Regions from separate parts of the Rhodococcus sp. FG69 genome, predicted to be linked through region 2. Evidence: riboswitches for the same ligand, from Rfam matches in the RefSeq annotation. Region 2 holds a riboswitch; the other holds the start of a gene.
The links. Region 2 has a riboswitch for cyclic di-AMP ahead of ACODSO_RS20165 (C40 family peptidase). Riboswitches for the same ligand answer to the same signal wherever they lie in the genome.
Positions count from the first base shown of each region.

Region 1 (7,097 bases), on a different contig from region 2:
TGACCGCGCAGCTCGACGAACTGAAAGAGCTCAAAGATCACTCCCAGCAGTGGGAGCAATATCTGCAACGCGATCTGACGCTGATCCGGCAGAACGCCACCGCCGAACTCGACCGACGGCTCGATGCGATCCGCGAGAAGTGGACGAGCAGGATCAACAAGAACGGGATGGAGGTGCTACGGAAGAACCCGCAGCACTTCACCGCCGAAATGGAGAGAGACTTCCAATCGGCGATGGCCGAGTCGATGACGGTCTTCCTGGAGCAGCTCTACACCACGATCGTGAAACCGCGATTCGATTCCGATGTGGTGTGGGAAGAGATCTACGAGCAGGTCGTGGCCACCCTGTCCGGCCGCACGCTCGACACGCACTCCGTCGCCGGCAAACGCCATGGGCTGCTCGATCCGTCGATGTTGACCATGGGAGTGATGGGATCGTCGATGCTCGGCGGCATCGTCGGACTCTCCACCGTCGTGGGCGTCGGAGCCGTGGTGGGGATCGCGTGGGTCGGTTTCAACCTGGGGTTTCGGGCCATGCGCGCCGGTAAGACGAATCTGCTGAGCTGGATGCGAGAAACGACTGCCGCGACCAAGACAGCGACCGCTCGGACGTTCGAATCGACCATCGCACTTGCCCGCCCGGAGATCGTGATTCGCTATCGCGAGCATCTCAAGACCTCGATCGCACAGTTGCAGTCGCAGATCAAGGACGCCGAAGAAAGTGCCCGCTCGGATACTGCCGTACGGGAAAAGAAACGCGACCGCCTGGAAAACAACCTGAAAGTGGTGAAGGGCAACATCACCCGAGCCGAAGCCCTCATTGCCGAACTCACCGGAGTGGGACGATGACGGCGCAAGGAACGCAGCTCGACCCGGTTCGTGCAGGACTCGATCGCGCCCTGCACGCCCTCGCGGCACTCGGCCCGGACTTGGCCGGCCACGCCAACCGCATCGGTGCCATCCTGTGGTCACCGCCGCGGATCGTCATCGTCGGCCGACTCAAAGCCGGAAAATCGACACTGGTCAACGCGTTGATCGGCGCGAAGATCGCCGACACCGGCGCGCTCGAAGCCACCAGGGTTGTCTCGGTGTACCAAGAGGGTGCACCAGCTCGCGCCGAGGCAGTGCTCGTCGACGGTACTCGGGCACCGGTACACACCGAACGGGGCCGGATCCACGGTCTCGACATCGCGCCGCACGACATCGCCTACCTGCATCGGTGGTTGCCCTCGGCCGCGATCCGCGAGTACACCCTCGTCGACACCCCGGGTCTGGCGACGTTGACGGCCGAGAACGAAGCTCGAACCCGGCGGGTCCTCATCGACGGGTACGACCAAACTCGCACCGCGTCCGTCGACGCCGATGCCGCAGTGTTCTTGTTCGACGGGGCTCCCCGGGCGGACGAGATCGATTTCCTCCGCCAACTCGGCTTCACCCCGTTGACCACCCTGGGAGTGCTGTCGCGCGCGGACGGCTTCGGTGAAGGCGCTCTCGGAGCCCGCGATCCGCTCGCGCATGCGGGCGAGCACGCAACACGGTTGTCGGCCCAGCTCGCCGACACCGTGATGACCGTCGTTCCGATCGCAGGTCTGCTCGCCGAGACCTCGCACACCGGAGTTCTCACCGAAGCCGACGCCCGCGCCCTGCATGCCATGCACGGGATCGACCCGTTCGATCTGATCGACCTGCTCGACTCCGACGACGACGCGCTCGTCCCTCCACACGTGCGCGGCCGATTGGTCGACCTGCTCGGCGAATACGGCACGATCCACGGCCGCACCGTCGCGGCACAGGGCGCTGCAGCGCTCAACGACTGGCTCGTCGCGCATTCCGGTGTGCCGAGACTGCAGAATCTCCTTGCCTCTCATCTGGGCGCGTTCGCGGCGGTGAAACGTGCCCACCGCATCCTCGGCGAACTCGACCGCCTCGCCTACAGCCACCCCGAGCGCGAGCGCATTCGCGACATCGTCGATCACCTGCGATCCGACCCGGCCCTCCACACCGTCGTGCTGTTCGGACATCTCGAAGCGATGCTCGGCGCCGATCCGGCATCTCCGGTCACCCAGGAACTACGTCGTCTCGTCGAACACAGCACACCGGCATCGAGACTGGGCATCTCCCCCACCGCCGGGCCCGACCACGTCCGGGCAGCCGCGCAGGACAAGCTCGCCTGGGCGCACACGCAGGCCCTCGTGACCCTCACCGCTGCCGAAGATGCCGCACTGGTCGCGCTGATCCACACGTACGGAAACCTGAGCCGCTGACGGCGGGTGCCTCCGGGTCCCAAGCTGGATGCCCAGTCACTTTCGTCACTTCAGCCCCACCTGGATCATGTGACTTCTGTCACATAACGATGGGGTAACGGAAGGGCAACGCCTGAGCGTCATCGGAACTCCGACGCTGCTAGCTGCAGGTTCGTTCGTTACCCAGAATCGGGTTCGGCGATGCAGCAGTCCTGGCCGAAAATGAAACAGTTACCAAATGGTGACACTCCAGGGGAATTTCAGTACGGTCAGTGGCGGCTGAGAAACTTCGGCCGACTCCGTACCCGCAGCGCCAAACCTCGTCCCGCGGGAACGGACCCCCACAAGAACACCCAGGGGACGAGGACGGGGGACCCACACGTCCTCTCGGATAACCGGAAAGCTGTGCGAGAGCACAACTTTCCTTGGGGTGAAGCCCAACATTTCCTTCGGGAGAGTTGGGCCGGGCTACCTCTCAGCCCGAACCCGACAGCTGACCTCGCAGGCGCCAGTGGAGAGGATTTCAACTCGTATGAGCGGACGTCATCGCAAGCCGACCACCACCGGCCGCACCGTAGCCAAGGTCGCCGTAACCGGCGCGATCATGGGCACAGCAGGCTTGGCCTTCACGGGCACCGCCAGTGCTGCCCCTGATTCCGACTGGGACCGACTCGCACAGTGCGAGGCCGGCGGCAACTGGGGCATCAACACCGGCAACGGCTTCCAGGGCGGCCTGCAGTTCTCGCCGAGCACCTGGACCTCGCACGGCGGCGGGCAGTACGCCGCCTCTGCCAACCAGGCCAGCCGCGAAGAACAGATCGCAGTCGCCGAGAAGGTGCTCGCATCGCAGGGCTGGGGCGCATGGCCTTCCTGCTCGTCGAGCCTCGGACTCAGCAGCTCGCCTTCCGAGCGCAGTGTCCCGGCATCGCCGAAGTCTGCTCCCGAGGCACCGAAGCTTCCCGACCTCACCAGCATCCCGACGGTCGACGGCACCGCCGAGGTCATCGACGGCATCACGGGCGCGGTGCAGACCATCACCAACGACCCGCAGATCGCCACGCTGATCAAGGACGCGACCCAGGGAATTCAGCTCGATCCCCAGCTGGTCGAGTTCTACCAGGCCAACAAGGCATTCCTGCCTCAGTAAAGCGTCACACTCGACGAAGAAGGCCCCCGATCACTCGGGGGCCTTCTTCGTTGTGGAGAAGCCTGAGGTGTGGAGCAGGTAGTTCTAGCGATTGACGACGGTCACGGGGTGGGCATACGGCAACTGGTCCACGGGCAGCGGGAACTCGGTGTCCTCGCCGTAAGGAGACAAGCCTCCCGAGCGTGAGGAGGCCAACTCACTCACCGCGTGGTCGCCGCGTGCGGTTTCCGGCCAGCCTGGATCGACGTAGGGCTTCTTCGACTTGTTCACCATGCGCCTATTTTGACACCTGCGCTGCGGCATCCGCCAGCCCAGGTCACTAATCTGATAAGCGATGACCGAAACAGCAGCGCCACCGGACCTCGCCACCTGGTTGAAGTCCCGTACCGATACCGAACTCGTCGGCACCCTCACGCTGCGCCCGGACCTGACCGTGCCGCCGCCGTCGACGATCGCTGTGCTCGCCGGACGAGCCGAGCAACGGGCCTCGATCCTCCGGAGCGCCGACACGCTGGACACCCTTGCACTGACCATTCTCGAGCTGCTCGCCATCGAGGGCGCCCACGAGATGCCAGTGCCGCGCTCGCAACTCGACGCTGCCATCGACAAGCGAGCAAGCGCCAAGGCAGTCGAGAAGGCACTGTCGGCGCTTCGCGAGCGTGCACTGGTCTGGGGCACCCGCTCGCTCCGGATGACGCCTGCTGCTCGCGATGCGGTGCCATGGCGGATCGGGCGCATCCTCGATTCCACCGAGGTCCTGACCCCGGAGCGCATCACCGAGGCGCTGGCCGAAATCGACGACAGCTCGCGCAAGCTGCTCTCTACGCTTGCCCGCTCGTCGCCCACCGGGCGCACCCGCGACGCCGCCCCGGGCACCTCACCCGACCGGCCCGTCCAGAAGCTCTTGCGGGCAGGCCTGTTGATCTGGCTCGACGAGCAGACCGTCGAACTTCCCGCTCAGGTCGGCCAGGCGTTGCGCGGCGAACCGATCTCGGACCCCACGTCGATGACACCGCCGAAGCCACAGGCGACCAAGAACTCTCTCGCCGACGTCAACGCGACTGCCGCAGGCGAAGCGCTCGAATTGATACGGCACTGTGCAGCGGTCATCGATGCGCTGGCGGTCAGCCCGGCTCCAGCCCTGAAAGCCGGTGGTCTCGGCGTCCGCGAAGCGAAGCGCATCAGCAAGGCCACCGGCCTCGACGAGGCGCAGGTGAGCCTTCTCCTCGAACTGCTGGCGGGCGCATCGTTGATCGCGAGCGGCACTCCCGATCCCGTGCCGTCGAACGATTCCGGCGACGACTACTGGGCACCGACCGTCGCAGTCGATTCCTGGATCACTGCAACTCCCGCCGCACGCTGGCACGCGATCGCATCGGCATGGCTCGATCTCCAGCGGGCGCCATGGTTGATCGGCATGCGCGATCCCACCGACAAACCCGTCGCCGCGCTGTCCGAGGAAGTGCGCTCTCCCGCCGCACCTCGCGATCGTCGAACCATCCTCGAATATCTGGCCGAGCTCAGTTCGGGTACGGCAACGACCCCGACCGACGTCTCGCGGGGACTGGCGTGGCGGCGACCACGGTCTGCTGCCCGCTTCGGGTTACGCCCAGTGGAGAAGATGCTCGACGAGGCCACCACGCTCGGCATCGTCGCGCGCGGTGCGCTGTCGACACCGGGCAAAGCGCTACTGCACGGGGGCGACGCCGAGGCGTCGATGCGCGACGCGCTCCCGACCCCGATCGACTACGTACTGCTGCAGGCCGACCTGACACTCGTCGCGCCAGGGCCGTTGGAGCCGGACCTGCACGACCGCATCGGGCTCGTCGCCGACGTCGAATCGGCAGGTGCCGCGACGGTGTATCGCGTCACCGAGGACAGTCTTCGCCGCGCGCTCGATGTCGGGTTGAGCGCAGCCGAGCTGCACTCACTGTTCGGGACACATTCACGAACACCGGTTCCACAGGGGCTCAGCTACCTCATCGACGACGTCGCCCGACGCCACGGCCGATTGCGGGCAGGCGTCGCATCGTCCTTCGTTCGGTGCGAGGATCCGGCACTGCTGGCCGAGGTCCTGACATCCAGCGCAGCAGAACAGTTGGCGCTGCGGGCATTGGCGCCGACGGTTGCCATCTCACAGGCATCTCTCGCGGAAGTCATGAACGTGCTCGGCGCGGCGGGTTTCGCACCCGCAGGTGAGGACGCGAACGGCGCAATCGTGGATCTACGGAGCCGCGGCGCGCGGGTCGCTGTCCGGCGCTCGCGTGCCCACTTCCGTAGTCCAGCCGTACCGACCGACGAACAGCTCGGACGCCTCGTCACCGAATTGCGGGCGGGTGAGCGGGCATCGACGGCCGGCGGGCAAGCTGTCCGTTCCGACGGGACGCATGCCACCGGCACCGCAACGTTGGCGCTGCTGCAGACGGCGCTGAAGGCACGTCGCAGCGTCACCATCGGCTACGTCGACGCACAGGGCACGGCGTCGCAGCGCGTCGTGGACCCCGTCGGGATGGGTGGCGGGCAGCTGGAAGCCTTCGATCCGGCGACCGGCGAGATCCGGCGATTCACACTGCATCGAATCACCTCGGTAGCCCTGGTCGACTGACGCGGCTCCGCCGCCGGCTGGCATGCGCGGCTCCGCCGCCGGCTGGCATGGTTGAGTGCACCCTGGTGCACTTATTCGTGCCACTGGAGCGGAGCGACTTGTGGCCCTGGAGCGGATCGACTTCCCCCGCCCTCGAGCCGAGCGATTCCCGCGCACATGGCGCTACCGCCCCGAAGTCTGGACAATGGAGAAGTTGCGCACTTTCACGTGCGTCCAGAAGTGCTCTAGGAGGAACAAGTGACCGACGGACCTTTGATCGTCCAGTCCGACAAGACGCTGTTGCTCGAGATCGACCATGCCCTTGCCGGTGAAGCGCGCGGCGCGATCGCCCCGTTCGCCGAGCTCGAACGCGCCCCCGAGCACGTCCACACGTACCGCATCACACCACTCGCGCTGTGGAACGCACGCGCCGCCGGACACGACGCCGAGCAGGTCGTCGATGCCCTCGTGAACTACTCGCGCTACGCAGTTCCGCAGCCGCTGCTCGTGGACATCGTGGACACCATGGCCCGCTACGGCCGACTGCAGCTGGTGAAGAGTCCGGTGCACGGACTGTCGCTGATCAGCCTCGATCGCGCGGTCCTCACCGAGGTCATGCGACACAAGAAGATCGCACCGATGCTCGGCGCGATGGTCGACGAGGACACCGTCATCGTCCATCCGAGCGAGCGCGGGCACCTCAAGCAGATGCTGCTCAAGATCGGCTGGCCCGCCGAGGACCTCGCCGGTTACGTCGACGGTGAAGCACACCCGATCGAACTCGACACCGAGGGCGGCAAGTGGACACTGCGGGATTACCAGGAGATGGCTGCGGACTCGTTCTGGGCCGGTGGCTCGGGGGTCGTGGTGCTTCCATGTGGCGCAGGCAAGACGATGGTCGGTGCCGCCGCCATGGCGAAGGCCAAAGCGACAACGCTGATTCTGGTCACCAATACCGTCGCCGGACGGCAATGGAAGCGCGAGCTCATTGCGCGGACCTCGCTCACCGAGGAGGAGATCGGCGAGTATTCGGGTGAGCGCAAAGAGATCCGGCCTGTGACAATTGCCACGTATCAGGTCATCACTCGCCGGACGAAGGGCGAGTACAAGCACCTGGAATTGTT
Region 1 is NZ_JBMDIX010000007.1:134,798-141,894, reverse strand. Features, by position in the region: gene ACODSO_RS08115 (dynamin family protein) at 1-848, shown strand, start outside; gene ACODSO_RS08110 (dynamin family protein) at 845-2,263, shown strand; cyclic di-AMP (ydaO/yuaA leader) riboswitch at 2,583-2,766, shown strand; gene ACODSO_RS08105 (transglycosylase family protein) at 2,775-3,389, shown strand; gene ACODSO_RS08100 (hypothetical protein) at 3,474-3,662, opposite strand; gene ACODSO_RS08095 (helicase-associated domain-containing protein) at 3,724-5,994, shown strand; gene ACODSO_RS08090 (DNA repair helicase XPB) at 6,232-7,097, shown strand, end outside.
Region 1: it holds a riboswitch for cyclic di-AMP, as region 2 does, so the genes downstream of both, ACODSO_RS08105 (transglycosylase family protein) here and ACODSO_RS20165 (C40 family peptidase) in region 2, are expected to answer to the same signal.

Region 2 (7,097 bases):
GTGCCGGTGAAGATCACGTGATCCTCGACACCTTCTTTTCGGACCAAGGCGCGAAGCGTTCCCTCGTAGGGCCCACCCCCCACGATGACAAGCACAGCGCCATCGATACTTGCGCGTATCCCCCGGATCGAACGGATCAGATAGTCCTGGCCCTTACGCGGCACCAACCGCGACAGGCACAGCACCGTCGGACGATCTCCCAGGCCATAACGCGCCCGCAACTCTTCACGTGCCGAGCTGTCGGGCTTGAACCTGTCGGTGTCCACCCCGGGCGGAACGTGTTCCAGAGCGGCTCGCGGGCCGAACGCCGACGCGAACCGCCCGCGGGTGTACTTGCTCACATACGTCACTGCATCGACGGAATTGCCGATGGCGCGCAAGGTCGCCCGGCCGCCGGGCACCATCGACCAGCCCACTTCATGGCCGTGCGTACTGGCGATCACGACATCGGCCCCGGCTCGGCGCACGACCGGCGCCATCACCGCCAGCGGTGCTGCCGCCCCGAACCACACCGACTCGCAGTCCAGCGACTTGACCAACGCGCATGCCCGTCTCGCGACAAATGGCGTCGGAAGCATCAAAGTCGTCGGATGGCGGACGACCTCGAACGGCTGTCGTGCGTCGAACTTGACATGGCTGTCGCCGCGCCACCGCGGTGCGTAGACCACCAACTCGTCGGCCGGAAATCGCGTGGCGAAGCTGTGGAGATACGACTGGATGCCACCGGGACGCGGTGGGAAATCGTTCGTCACCAGCAGGGTCCGATGCATGGGTCCACCGTAGTCAGGACGACTGTCGAAGTACCCACGACCCCCAGGCCTGCAGAAACTCTCCGGTGCTCAGTCCGGTAGCAGACTTCAGTCCGCTGTCGACCTCGGATGCGGTCTTCGGACCCGTGGCAAGCTGCTCGTAGAGACTTCGTAGCGCCGGTTCCCCGAACTGCGCGGCCGCGAAGGCGAACACGGACCACGCGGACTCGTACGCAAGCGTGGATCGGACGCCTCCTGCACCGAAGTCGGAGTCTTCCGGGAAGACCGTAGGAGGTCCGCCCTCGGCGACAACGCGGCTCAAAGTCGGTGCGACACGATCGAAATCGGCCCCTGAGCCACGGTAACCGGAGTAGTCGGCAAAGCCTTCGAGGACCCAGGTGGGCGAGCCGTCGACCGTGGCGGAGCGTGCCGCCACATGCGTCAGCTCGTGCCGCAGGACCGATCTGGTCGTCGTGTCGGTCAACCGGTCCAGCGCAGCTGCACTGAATACCACGCGTTGCCCTGTGACGGTCTGCCCCGGGACGACAGAGTCGGACACGGAGACCGCTGCGACGTCTGTTCCCGCTGTGGCGGGACCCGCCGACACTGCGAATTCCTCGACGGATCCGGAGGTGAAGATCAGCGCGGTCTGCGGCCAGTCGTGCCCGTAGAAGTCCGACACGGCATCGACTGCCGACGGCAATTCGCTCGCCACACGGTCGATCAACAGCGACTGATCGGGGTGTCCGAGAACCACTGATGTTCCCCCAGAAGTCGACACCGATCTCGCGATCACCGGCCCGAAGTCCCACGGACCACGCCATGTCGTTCGGTCGACGCCCGCAATGTCTGTGTCCGAGACGATCCGCCACTCGTCGTCACGTTGCGCGAGCAGCAGCGCCACCGGTCGCCGAGTGGGCGTCGTATCGGGCCCGGTCACCGCGTATCGCAGAACCACCGATGGCGCCCAGACGTCGGCAGCGTTCAGCGGAGTCGCGACCGCGGAGGGAACCGGCACTTCGGGTTCGTCGACGAGGTCGTAGCCCCAATCTGCGAGCGGGACGGACGCGAGATTGGCAGCTCGGCGGATCTCGGACCGCAGGAACTCGGGAGAGGCGGCTGGATCGATCGTCTTCTCGAGGGCCGCCACGTCGTTCGAACGGACGGCATCGGCCCACCGATGCAGTAAGTCCTCGACACCCTGGCGACGCTGTGCCTCGTACGGATTGACCGCGGTTGCCGTGGTGGGCTCCGTGTCCGTCACCGGATCGGTACTGCACGCCGACAGTCCGAGCAGAACGCTCAGTACAACGACGGCCAGGCGCGCCCAACGAGGCTTCTCAGCAGAGCGCTCACCGCGGATCGACAGCACCGAGTGTCAGTAGCGACGCGCGCCGTAGTACGGGAACGACGCCATGGACTGCACCTTCACCGGCACCCCGAAGGTCGATGCGTGGAGTACGTTGCCGTTGCCCGCGTACAACCCGACGTGGGACGCATCCGGGTAGAACAACACGACATCGCCCGGCTGGAGATCCTTCTGATCGATCGGTGTTCCGCCGGATGCCTGCGCCTGGCTCGATCTCGGAAGTGTCTTACCGACTTGCTTGTACGCCCACACGACGAGGCCGGAACAATCGAATCCATCGGGACCTGTCGCACCCCATACATAGGGCTTCCCGACCTGGGTCAGACCAGCCTGCAACGCTCCGGATCCCGAACCGGGAATGAGGTTCGACAAGATCTTGGACAGGTCGAAGCCCGGGGGCAACGGCGATCCCGCGAGGTCGGCCTGCTCGGAGCTGGACAGCGCGTTGAAACTCGCAATGACCTCCGCCATCTGCCCCTGCAGTTCGCTCTGCTTCGCCTGGAGGCCGTCGCTGACGACCTTGGCTTGTTCGGCAGCAATCCGGGCGGTCTCCGCTGCGGTGCGTGCTGCGTCCTCGGCGGCAGCGGCATCAGCTGTGGCCTGCTTGAACTGCTGCACCTGGCGAGCGGTTTCCGCCGAGATGATGTCGAGAGCCGACATCTGGTCGAGCAACTGCTGAGGTGAATCGCTGACCATGACGGCAAACAGTCGATTGGTGCGCCCACCCTGATAGTTGACGTTGGCGACTTTGTCGACAGCAGGCTTCAGTTCCGCGAGTGCAGCCTGCGCGCGCGTAAGGGCGTCCTGGTGCGAACCGACGGCGGCTTCGGCGTCCCGTTGCGCTGCTGTCTTCGCGTCCAGATCGATCTGGGCGTTGTGCATTGCCTCGGTGGTCTGCTCCGACTCACGGGACAGATCGGCCAGACGCGTCTGAGCATCGGACGAATTGTCGACGCCCGGCTGCGCGTTGGCCGGGATAGTCGGACCGACCACGAGACACGCCGCTAGCACTGCGGCTGCGAGAACGCTCCGCTTGGAGCGGGTGACGCGCTTGACTGTCGGTGTCGCCACGAGAAAGTGTGTCTCCGTTCTTGCTGTTGAACCGGCCAAGTGATCAGCGCAACCGGATGGACACGATCGAACTGCACCGGTGGAACGAACTTCGTCGCCCAGCCACCCGGCTGGGCGACGATAACGTCTGGAAAACAAACCCTACCCATGAGTAGGGCCTGTCGGGGAGAAATCGAGTCGTAGAACTCGGACATTTCTCGACGATCCGGCGGCTTTGCTGGACCGACGGACTCGGCTAGGTTACGGAACGGTATCGCGAGAGTCCATTCGAGTGAGTGACGACCGACCATCTCGGCCCAAAACGACCAACAGCATCAGGCGCGCCGAAGACGGCTGCAACCTGATGCTGTCGGAAGGGGTCGATCATGGAGATCAGTAGCGACGCGCTCCATCGGAGGGCATCGAAGACACGGGAGCGACCTTCACAGGAACGCCCGATGTCGATGCATGGATGACGTTGCCGTTGCCTGCATAGATTCCGGAGTGCGAACCGCCGTAGAAGGACACGACGTCGCCCGGCTGCAGGTCCGACATGGACACTGGAGTACCGGCGGCGGCCTGGTCGTAGCTGGTACGAGGAAGGCTGATTCCGGCCTGCTTGTAGGCCCACTGGACGAGACCCGAGCAATCGAACGAACTCGGACCCGCTGCGCCGTAGACGTACGGCGCACCGATCTTCGACTCAGCGGCCTGTACGGCCTTGGCTGCCGGCGTCACCTGAGGTGCCACGGGGGCAGGCGCGCCTGGCATGCCCGGGATCTCGGCAGGCAGCGGAGGAAGACCTGGGATTTCCGGAACCTCGAAAGTGCCGATTCCGGGGATGGTGATGGGAGCCGCCATTGCGGGGGCAGCGGGTAGAACGACCGCACCCGCGGCGATCGCACCTGCTACGAGAATTCGACGCATCTGACGGGTTGAAGTATGTGACGCCACGAGAAGGGGTTGCTCCGTTTCTTCCGTTCATCCGCCGACCGAGTTAGCTGACGGGTTCGGGCTGGGAAGATCAGCCCTACCCGCGTCGTCGCTTTCGCGATTCGGCGGGATTCACCCCAATAAAAATCGGGTTCCCGGTACGGGTGCTCTTGCGTGCATCCCGATTAGGCGGTGCCCTGCGACGCCACTCCGGTTTGGACTGGCGAGACTCCGCAAGGTCTCAGGAAGGTTACGAAATGGCATACCCCCGTGTCGACCCCAACGCGCCGACGAGTCGGGTCAAGTGCGATTCCGTGCTAGATCGCGCGGCGATCGCCCGCGGGGTCACGATGCGATAACGACCCATCGCCGGAGGGCTCCTCACCGTCCGTCACGAGACGCAGACGCGGTACGAGACCACCCTCTGCAAGGATGCCCATCGCACCCAATTCCTCCTGGTCGAGGGCAATTCGAGGCGGCCCCGAACTGACGGGCACACCATCCCTCGTGGGCAATCCCGGAGCCCCGAGGAGGACCGTCACAACACAGTCGGCGCACGAGATGTCGCGCACCCTGCAATCACCGCAATCGACGATCATGTGATCCTCGTCTCTTTCGTAGGTCAGCTCGCGTTTTCGGTCGCTCGTCCCGAACCTAACGGCACACTCCGACACATTTCCCTCAGCGGTCCACCGACGCTCATCACGCCGGCTTCCTGTCGGTATGCGGCGCTACCGTCCTGGGTTGTGAGCCTGCCGATCCAACTGAGCTTCGACGAACTCGACACTCCGTTGCACGAAACGACGTTCGTCGTGGTCGACCTCGAGACCACGGGGGGCAGCGCCGATACCGAGGCGATCACCGAGATCGGCGCAGTCAAGGTCAGAGGCGGTCAAGTCATCGGCGAGTTCGCGACACTGATCGATCCGGGCCGATCGATCCCCCCGTACATCGTGGAGTTGACCGGTATCACCAGCGCGATGGTCATCGGCGCTCCGCGGATCGAACGCGTACTGCCAGGCTTCCTGGAATTCGCCCGCGGTTCGGTTCTCGTTGCCCACAACGCACGGTTCGACACCGGGTTTCTCCGGGCAGCGGCCTCTCGACTGGACATCGCCTGGCCCAAGTTTCAGGTGCTGTGCACCGTCAAACTTGCCCGACGCGTGCTCACTCGCGACGAAGCACCGTCCGTCAAATTGTCCGCCCTCTCGTCCCTCTTCCAGGTGAGCACCCAACCGACGCACCGGGCACTCGACGACGCCAGAGCCACCGTCGATGTGCTGCACGCTCTCATCGAGCGTGTGGGCAACCAGGGCGTACACAGCTACGCAGAGCTCGTCGACTACCTGCCGACCGTGTCCGCCGGACAGCGCGCCAAACGTTCGCTCGCGGCCCAGCTACCCCGTACCCCTGGCGTGTACCTCTTCAAAGGTCCCGGAAACGAGGTTCTGTACGTCGGCACCTCCAACAACCTTCAGCGGCGAGTTCGCAACTACTTCACCGGGTCGGAGACCCGCGGCCGCATGAAGGAGATGGTGGGCCTTGCGGTCGCTGTCGATCACGTCGAATGTGCACACGCTCTCGAAGCCGGCGTCCGAGAACTCAGGCTCCTCTGTGCCCACATTCCGCCGTACAACCGACGATCGAAGTTCCCCAAAAAAGGATGGTGGATCACGACGACATCCGAGGCGTTTCCGCGCCTGTCGGTGGTACGAACACCAGCACCGGACTCGATCGGCCCGTTTGCTGTTCGCGCCGATGCTGCCGACGCAGCCGCCCTCATTGCCGAGTTCTATGCCATCCGCACATGTACGCGTCGGATTCCGAGATCTGCGGTGCACGATTGCGAGCCGACAGCGGTCGGCGGGTGTGCGGCTGCCAGCGCCGAGGCGATCTCACTAGAGCAGTACGCGCCGGTGCCCGCGCGTTTCCATGCCCTCGCCCGCGGGAACGACGCCAGTGCCCTCGACGCAATCAGAGACAGAGTCACCGCGCTCGCCGATGCCCACCTCTTCGAATCGGCAGCACGGCTACGCGATCGGCTCGCCGTTCTGGCCGATGTGTTGCGGCGGCTGCACCGTCTCCACGCTATCGCTGCCATTGCCGAACTCGTCGTCGCACGGAGAGCCGCTGACGGCGGGTGGGAACTCGCGGTCGTGCGATACGGCAGGCTCGCTGCGGCGGCGACCACATCACGCCGTGTCCACCCTATGCCGGTCGTGGAGGCCATCGTCGCCGCTGCGGAGACCGTCGTTCCCGACACCACACCTTTGCGCGGCGCATCGCCGGAGGAGGTTGGACTCGTCGCGCGGTGGCTGGACTCGGACGGGGTCAGAATCGTGCGCACGACCGACGGGTACGCCGAACCCGTTCACGGCGCGGGCGGATGGAAGCAATGGTGCGCGACCGCCCGCACTGTTGCGCGGCTCGAACGCGGCACGCACGACGAACCGATCGGACGGGCGCACTAAACTCGGTCTCCATCACATGGTCGAGCTAGGTACCACCGAGGTAGTGAAGGAGCTCCATGATCAACGCCATCGTCATGATCGACGCCGAGGCTCACGCGATCCCGGAGACCGCCCAGGCGGTAGCAGACGTCGACGGTGTCAGCGAGGTGTATTCGTGCGCCGGCGACGTGGACCTGATCGCCATCGTCAAGGTGCGGGATCACCAACAGATCGCCGAGGTCGTCACGCAACGGATCAACAAGGTGCCGGGGGTCGTCAACACAGCAACCCACATTGCTTTTCAGTCCTACTCGAGTGCAGACGTAGAAGCCGGCTTCTCGATCGGCGAATAACGGCGTCAGTCGAGCTGGTTCGACCTCGCGACCCAACGTTCCAGCAACTCGGCAGTGGCGCCTGAGTCGAGAGCAGCTGCGCCGCGCTCCAATCCCTGCTTCATCCGCGACGTCAGATCAGCGGCGTCGATCCCCCCGGATATGCCGTCGAGGGCAGTGAGCGCGGCCGCAGCGTTGAGAAGCACAGCGTCGC
Region 2 is NZ_JBMDIX010000028.1:22,997-30,093, reverse strand. Features, by position in the region: gene ACODSO_RS20180 (glycosyltransferase family 4 protein) at 1-770, opposite strand, end outside; gene ACODSO_RS20175 (hypothetical protein) at 784-2,121, opposite strand; gene ACODSO_RS20170 (C40 family peptidase) at 2,128-3,189, opposite strand; gene ACODSO_RS20165 (C40 family peptidase) at 3,562-4,095, opposite strand; cyclic di-AMP (ydaO/yuaA leader) riboswitch at 4,139-4,303, opposite strand; gene ACODSO_RS20160 (hypothetical protein) at 4,419-4,598, opposite strand; gene ACODSO_RS20155 (DEDD exonuclease domain-containing protein) at 4,848-6,572, shown strand; gene ACODSO_RS20150 (Lrp/AsnC family transcriptional regulator) at 6,629-6,904, shown strand; gene trpD (anthranilate phosphoribosyltransferase) at 6,910-7,097, opposite strand, start outside.